Regions from separate parts of the Oscillibacter sp. KLE 1745 genome, predicted to be linked through region 2. Evidence: riboswitches for the same ligand, from Rfam matches in the RefSeq annotation. Region 2 holds a riboswitch; the other holds the start of a gene.

Region 1 (3,404 bases), on a different contig from region 2:
CGCAGACCCGGAAGCCTGCCTCGTGGGCGGTCCTGGCAGCGTGAAGGGCATCCTCAAACACCACCGTCTCCGCCGGAGCGGTCCCCAGACGGCGGGCGGCCTCCAGATAGATGTCCGGCCGGGTCTTGCCGCCGTACTGGACACAGCTGACGGCGAAGCGGAAGTGCGGCCACAGTCCCAGCCGTTCCATGGCGGAGCGGGCCTGGAACGCCTCGCTGGCGGTGGCGATGCAGCAGGAGATGCCGGAATCCGCCAGCCGGGCCAGCAGCCGGGCCGCCCCGGGCTTCATGGGCACCCGGGACCGGTACTCCTCCGTCACCAGATCGTTGAGGGTGTCCATCAGCTCCTCCGGCGTGGTGGAGAGGGAGAAGCGGCTTCGCAGGTACTCCGCCGCCTCCCGGCGGCCCATCTCCTTCAGGTCCCGGGCCAGATCCTCCGGCGGGTCACCGCCGTACCGGCGCACCAGATCCACCGGGGCCTTCTGCCAGATGTACATGGAGTCCGTCAGGGTCCCGTCCAGGTCAAAGATGGCGCCCCGGATGTTCATCGGGCGATCTCCTCCGAGAGCCGCAGCAGCTCCTCCGCCGCCGCCTTCACGTCGGCTTGCGCGAACAGGGCGGAGACCACCGCCACGCCGTCCAGACCGCAGTTCTTCAACTCCAGAATATTGTCATGGCTGATGCCGCCGATGGCCACCACCGGGATGTCCACCGCCGCTGTGATGGCCCGGATGGTCTCCCGGGAGATGGGCTTGGCGTCCGTCTTGGTGCCGGTGACGAAAGCCGCGCCCACGCCCAGGTAGTCCGCCCCCGCCGCCTGGGCGGCCAGGGCCTCTTCCACGGAGTGGGCGGAAACGCCGATCAGCTTGTCCGGCCCCAGCAGCTCCCTAGCCCGGCCCGCCTCCAGATCCTCCTGGCCCACATGAACGCCGTCCGCCCCGGTCTGGGCGGCGATCTCCACATTGTCGTTGATGATGCTGACAGCGCCCTTTTCCCGGCACAGGGCCACGAACCGCTCCGCCTCCGCCAGGAAATCCGCCTGTCCCATGTGCTTTTCCCGCAGCTGGACGATGCCCGCCCCGCCGTCGACGGCTGCCGCCACCTGACGGAGCAGGCCCTCCGCGTCATGAGTCCAGGCCCGGTCCGTCACGGCATACAGCCGCAGCCGCTTGGGGTCGATCTTCATATCACTCCATCCTCTCTGTCAAAAAAACCGCGGACATACCAAGAGCGGTCGTCCGCGGCTGTGCGCCTCATGATTTCCCTACGTTGGCATGATCCACATCAGGTAAAGGGTCAAGACCTGGCTGGCCTCCTCTCAGCCCGCGCCAGCGGGCTCCCCATTTTCTCGCCTCTCATCATACGCCTTTTTCCCGGGAAATGCAAGCAAAACCGCCTGCTGGGCAAATCTTTACACAAGATACTGCTTGACAAATTCCCGCGGGCGGTGTCATAATAAATGCGACAAAAACAGGGGAGCCCTCACGGGCTGAGAGGAAGCGGACCGCTTCGACCCTTTACCTGATGTGGGTAATGCCACCGTAGGAAGTTATGTATGAGCATCCGGCACGGCGGGCACCCTCTCAGGCGCCCGCTGTTTTTTACTTTGAGACGGAAGGGATGTGCATCGGCGAAAACAACATCCGGCACCCCGGGGACCACCGGGAGCGGGCTGAGGGGGAGCGCCCTGGGCCCGGGCCGGCAAAGCAGCGATGGGAAGCCGTGTTCCGGCGTGAGAGGAGGCCAGAAAGCCTCGACCGATTTTCCACAGCAGGCGGATGCCCGCCTGCCGACCTTGCATGGCAAGGGGAAAACGCTGTTTCGCACGCTGTTTTCTCCCTGCAAATTCTGATGGATCAAAGGAGCGATCTCTATGAAAACCAATTCCAAGAAGCTGGCCCTGGCAGGCGTGCTGTGCGCCGTGGCCGTGGTGGGCAGTATGCTTCAGTTTCCCGTATTCGGCAGCCAGTGCGCGCCAGTGCAGCACATGGTGAATGTCATCTGCGCTGTGTTCCTGGGCCCGGGCTACGGCGTGGCCGTGGCCTTCCTGGCCAGCCTGCTGCGCAACATCTTCGGCTTAGGCAGCCTCCTGGCCTTCCCAGGCAGCATGTGCGGCGCCCTGCTGTGCGGCCTGGTCTACTGGAAGACCAGGAATCTGCCCGCGACCCTAGCGGGCGAGGTGTTCGGCACCGGCATCATCGGCGGCCTGCTGTCCTATCCTGTGGCGGTGGCCTTTATGGGCGTAGTGGCCGGCTCCATCGCCTTTTACGCCTATGTGGTGCCCTTCCTGGTCTCCACCGTGGGCGGCTCCATTCTGGCCGGCATCCTGGTATTCACCCTCCAGAAGAGCGGCGCCCTCAAATCCATGCGGGCCGCATTGGAGCATTGATCCCAACTGAGAAAGGGTCCTTCCATGCTTGATTTCACCCGTCTGGACAAAGTCCGCCGCCAGCGGCCCCTGATCCACTGCGTCAGCAATATCGTCACCGCCAACGACTGCGCCAATCTGGCCCTGGCCGTTGGCGCCAGCCCCATGATGGCCCAGGCACCGGAAGAGATGGAAGCCATCTCCGCCGTCAGCGACGCCACGGTGCTGAACACCGGCACCCCGGATGCGGAGAAATTCCGGGCCTGCCGGATCTGCGCCGTCTCCGCCCGTCATCCGGTGGTGCTGGACCCGGTAGGGGTGGGCGCAAGTCCCTGGCGGCTGGGACAGGTCCGGGCGCTGCTGGACCTGTTCACCCCGTCCATCCTGCGAGTGAATCTGGGGGAGGCCCGGGCCCTGCTGGGGTCGGATGGGCAGGAACAAGGGGTGGACAGCCCGCTGCCCGCCAGCCGGGAAGCCCGGAGGGACACCGCCATGGACCTGGCCCGGCGCCGCGGAACGGCGGTGCTGCTCTCCGGTCCGGAGGATCTCATCACCGATGGGGCGCGGGTCTGGTGCGTCACCGGCGGCAGCGGCCGGATGTCTCTCGTCACCGGCACGGGCTGTATGCTGTCGGTGCTGTGCGGTGTGTTCGCCGCCGTGGAGCCGGACGCCGCCGCGGCGGCTGCCCTGGCCTCCGCCTTCTGGAAGATCTGCGCCCGCCGGGCGGAGCACCTGGCCGCAGACCGGGGCAGCGGCAGTTTCCGCACGGCGCTGCTGGACGCCGCCAATACGCTGACGGCATCTGACGCCGCCCGCGAGGCGGAGATCCTGACTCTCTGACAAAGAAGCCCGCCCGGTCCTGACGGACCGGACGGGCCTTCTGTTTTGCGAGGCAGGCGATCACTCCAGCTCCCGGGTCTCAAACATCTCCTCAAAGGAACGGATATAGTAGTCCGCCAGCCCGCGGATCTCCTCCTGGTGTGCCTCCTCGGACGCGTCGTACACCGCCGCCACCCGGAACCCGGCGGCCTTGGCGG
Region 2 (3,404 bases):
GATGGCCGTCACCAGCATGGTGGCGGGCAGATGAACGGTGAAGAGGACATCCCGCAGCTCCCACAGCTTCGCCAGGATCTGGGTGGGAGACGGCAGGATATAGGCCGCGTCTAATCCCATGGCCCCCGCCTGCCAGAGAATCAACAGGGCGAAGAGAAAAATCATGGCAGGTAGATTTGCTTTACAGGTCTTTTTCATGGGGTCACCTGCTTTCGCAGAAGGTCGATGAGATGCTCCTTCAGCTCCACCATCTCCGGCAGTTTGAGGCAGGAGCGGTCCCGCGGGAAGGACGCGGGGACCGGAATCTCCGCCAGCTCCCGGATGGGGGTGCGCTCCACCACCAGCACGCTGGAGGAGAGGAACAGCGCCTCCTCCACGTCGTGGGTGATGAAGAGGATGGTCCTCTTGTGCCGCTGCCACTGGTCCAGCAGCCACTCCTGCATGGAGATCCGGGTGAGGAAGTCCAGGGCGGAGAAGGGCTCGTCCAGCAGCAGCAGGTCGCAGCCCGTCAGCATGGTGCGGGCAAAGGCCGCCCGCTGCCGCATCCCGCCAGAGAGCTCGTCTGGCATCTTGCTGCCGCAGCCGGCAAGTCCCACGTCGGCCAGCGCCGCCTCCGCCCGGTCCCGGCGCTCCGCACGGGTCAGCTCCCCCTGGATCTCCAAGGGCAGCGCCACATTTTCTCCCACGGTTCGCCAGGGGAACAGCAGGTCCTTCTGGGGCATATAGCCGCAGTAGTGCTTGCGTCCCACAATGGACTTCCCCTCCACCAGAATGGTCCCCGCCTTGGGCTTTAGCAGTCCGTTGGTCATGCGGAAGATGGTGCTCTTTCCGCAGCCGCTGATGCCGATGATGCAGTGGAAGGAGCCGGGTTCCACGGCAAAGCTCAGGTGGTCGATGATATCGAAGTCCTCGCTGGGGTACTGATAGGAGACGTTCTGAAATTCCAGCATGGTCATCGCTCCAGCGTCCAGGCCATCTCCCAGAAGCCCAGCTCATACCGGCTGCAGTTGACGAAGATCTCCTCCAGCCGCTGGTATTCCGCCTCCGTGCAGCTCTCCGCCAGGGTGTCCATCAGCTCCACCAGTGCGTCGTTGGTTTTCTGGTAGTCCTCCCCCGCGTAGCTGCGGATCCACTCGCCGTAGAAGGGGTGGTCCGCCGCGCCGGGGATGGCCGCCAAGCGCGTGCCGATCTCCGCATAGCTCCAGGAGCAGGAGAGGATGGCGGCGATGATCTCCGCCGGCCCGCCCGCGGCGGCACAGGAGAGCATGTAGTGGGTATAGGACAAATTGGAGAGGGCCGGCTGGACAGAAAACACCTGCTCCTCCGTGATGCCCAACCGAGCCATGTAGGCCCGGTGGACCTTCATCTCCCCGCCCAGAATCGCGTCCACATTGGCGGAGAAGGTCCGCATCAGGCCGGGGTCCCGGGCCTTCACTACACCGTAGGCGAACACCCGGGCGTAGTCGAACAGGTACAGATAGTCCTGCAGCAGGAACCACCGGAACTTCTCCAGGTCCAGGCTGCCGTCTCCAATCCCCCGGACAAAGGGATGGTCATGGCACTGCTCCCAGATGGGATGGGCGGCCTCGTACAGCCGCTGTGTCGTTCTCATTCGTATTCCTCCTATCCAATGGCCGGTCCGCCCCATGCAAAAAGGCGGGGTCCCCTTTGGGACACCCCGCCTTCGCTCCAATCCTATCTCTTCCGTGCGGAAGAGACTCCGCACGAATAGCTTGTGCTGCGTCCCTACGTTGGCATTACCCACATCAGGTCAGGTCGAGGGACCGGCCCCTCATCTCAGCCTCCTCGCGGAAGCTCCCTTGCACGTTTTATTGTAAAAGCCCGTCTTCTTTTTGTCAATAAATTTTTCCCGGTTTTCGGTAAAAATCCCGCATTTACACCAGATGCCGCTCGATCTCCTGCCGGGTGGGCAGGGAGGGGATCGCCCCTCTGCCCTGAACACAGAGCCATCCGCTGACGTTGCCGTACTCCAGCGCCTCCTGCACCAGCGGCTCCGTCAGCTGCTCCGCCTGGGTGACACCCCGGAATCGCATCTGAGACAGCATTCCGCCCCAGAAGGCGTCTCCGGCGCCGGTTGCATCCGCGCAGTAGGCCCGCCGACCCGGGACAGCGAGGCGCCGCCCCCGGAAATATCCTCTGGCACCCTGACCGCCCAGGGTCAGCACCACCAGCGTCAATCCGTACCGCTCCATAAGGGCGGGCAGCTCCGCCTCGCCCCCCAGCATATCGGCCTCCTCCTCCGAGATCTTCAGCAGATCCACGTCCGGCAGGATCTCCCGCACCTTTGCGGCGCAGGCCTCCTGACTGCCGTTCCACATCATGTCCCGGTAATTCACATCAAAGCTCACCAGCCTGCCCATCTCCCGACCCAGGTGCAGGGCCTTGGCCGTGGCCTCTGCCGCCGGGGAGGCGGAGAGAGAACACGACCCGGCGTGGACGATCACCGTGTCCCGGATGTCCGCCTCCCGTACGTCCTCCTCCCGAAGGAACATATCCGCCCCAGGCTTGCGGACAAAGGTGAAGCTCCGCTCCCCTTCCTCCGTCAGAGAGACAAACGCCATGGTGGTGACCGCCTCCCGGCAGGGCTCCCGCCGGATACAGCGCACCCTGTTTTCCCGGAGGGTGCCCAGCAGGTACCGCCCGAAGTCGTCATCCCCCACAGAGCAGCACATGGCCGCCTCCAACCCGTTCCGGGCGGCGGCGATGGCCACATTTGCAGGGGCGCCCCCGGCGTTTCGAATATAGCTTCCGGGCTCACTGCCCGGCAAAAAGTCAACTAGCATCTCGCCAACGCTGTAAAGGTCCACCAGTGGTCCTCCTTGTCTGAGGTGGTTTTGCAATCATTCGCATCGATTATTAAACCATTTCCAGCGTTCAATGTCAATCGTTTAGCTGATGTTTTTATAGGAGAAAAATGTACTTTTTGTGGGATTTCCGATATTGCGGCAAGCCGCCCCGGGAAATCACCCGTTTTGAAGAGGTAGCTCCCCCGAGAAGATCCGGGCGATCCCGCCGCAGGCCGCCCCCAGAAGCGCTCCCTCCCCCAGGAAGCGCGGCTTTCTCACCAGGACTCTGCCGCCCCCATCCGCTGGGCGCAGGCGGGCAATGGCGGATTCCAGATCCGCTACGTGCCGGTCGGTCCAGCAGAGTCCGTCGCCGCCCAGCAACACCAGTTCGCTGTTCAGCAGATTCAGGGCGCTGGCGATCCCTGCAGCCAGAAAGTCCACGGTCTCCCGGAACACCCGGTCTACTTCCCCGCTGCCGGTTATCCGGCAGAAATCGGCGTAGGAAGCCTCCAGTCCCGTTCGATGATACAGTTTTTTCAGCACCTCCGGCGAACGAACGTACAGCTCCAGGCAGCCACGGCCGCCGCACCGGCAGGG

What was found. Region 2 has a riboswitch for thiamine pyrophosphate ahead of tenA (thiaminase II). Riboswitches for the same ligand answer to the same signal wherever they lie in the genome.
Region 1: it holds a riboswitch for thiamine pyrophosphate, as region 2 does, so the genes downstream of both, thiW (energy coupling factor transporter S component ThiW) here and tenA (thiaminase II) in region 2, are expected to answer to the same signal.

The regions. Positions count from the first base shown of each region.
Region 1 covers NZ_KI271741.1:58,041-61,444, forward strand. The annotation lists gene HMPREF1546_RS11870 (HAD family phosphatase) at 1-547, opposite strand, end outside; gene thiE (thiamine phosphate synthase) at 544-1,185, opposite strand; TPP riboswitch at 1,244-1,351, opposite strand; TPP riboswitch at 1,462-1,564, shown strand; gene thiW (energy coupling factor transporter S component ThiW) at 1,873-2,388, shown strand; gene thiM (hydroxyethylthiazole kinase) at 2,413-3,207, shown strand; gene HMPREF1546_RS11890 (HAD family phosphatase) at 3,268-3,404, opposite strand, start outside.
Region 2 covers NZ_KI271762.1:4,462-7,865, forward strand. The annotation lists gene HMPREF1546_RS15045 (ABC transporter permease) at 1-198, opposite strand, end outside; gene HMPREF1546_RS15050 (ABC transporter ATP-binding protein) at 195-950, opposite strand; gene tenA (thiaminase II) at 953-1,612, opposite strand; TPP riboswitch at 1,726-1,832, opposite strand; gene HMPREF1546_RS15060 (carbohydrate kinase) at 1,896-2,828, opposite strand; gene HMPREF1546_RS15065 (ROK family protein) at 2,985-3,404, opposite strand, start outside.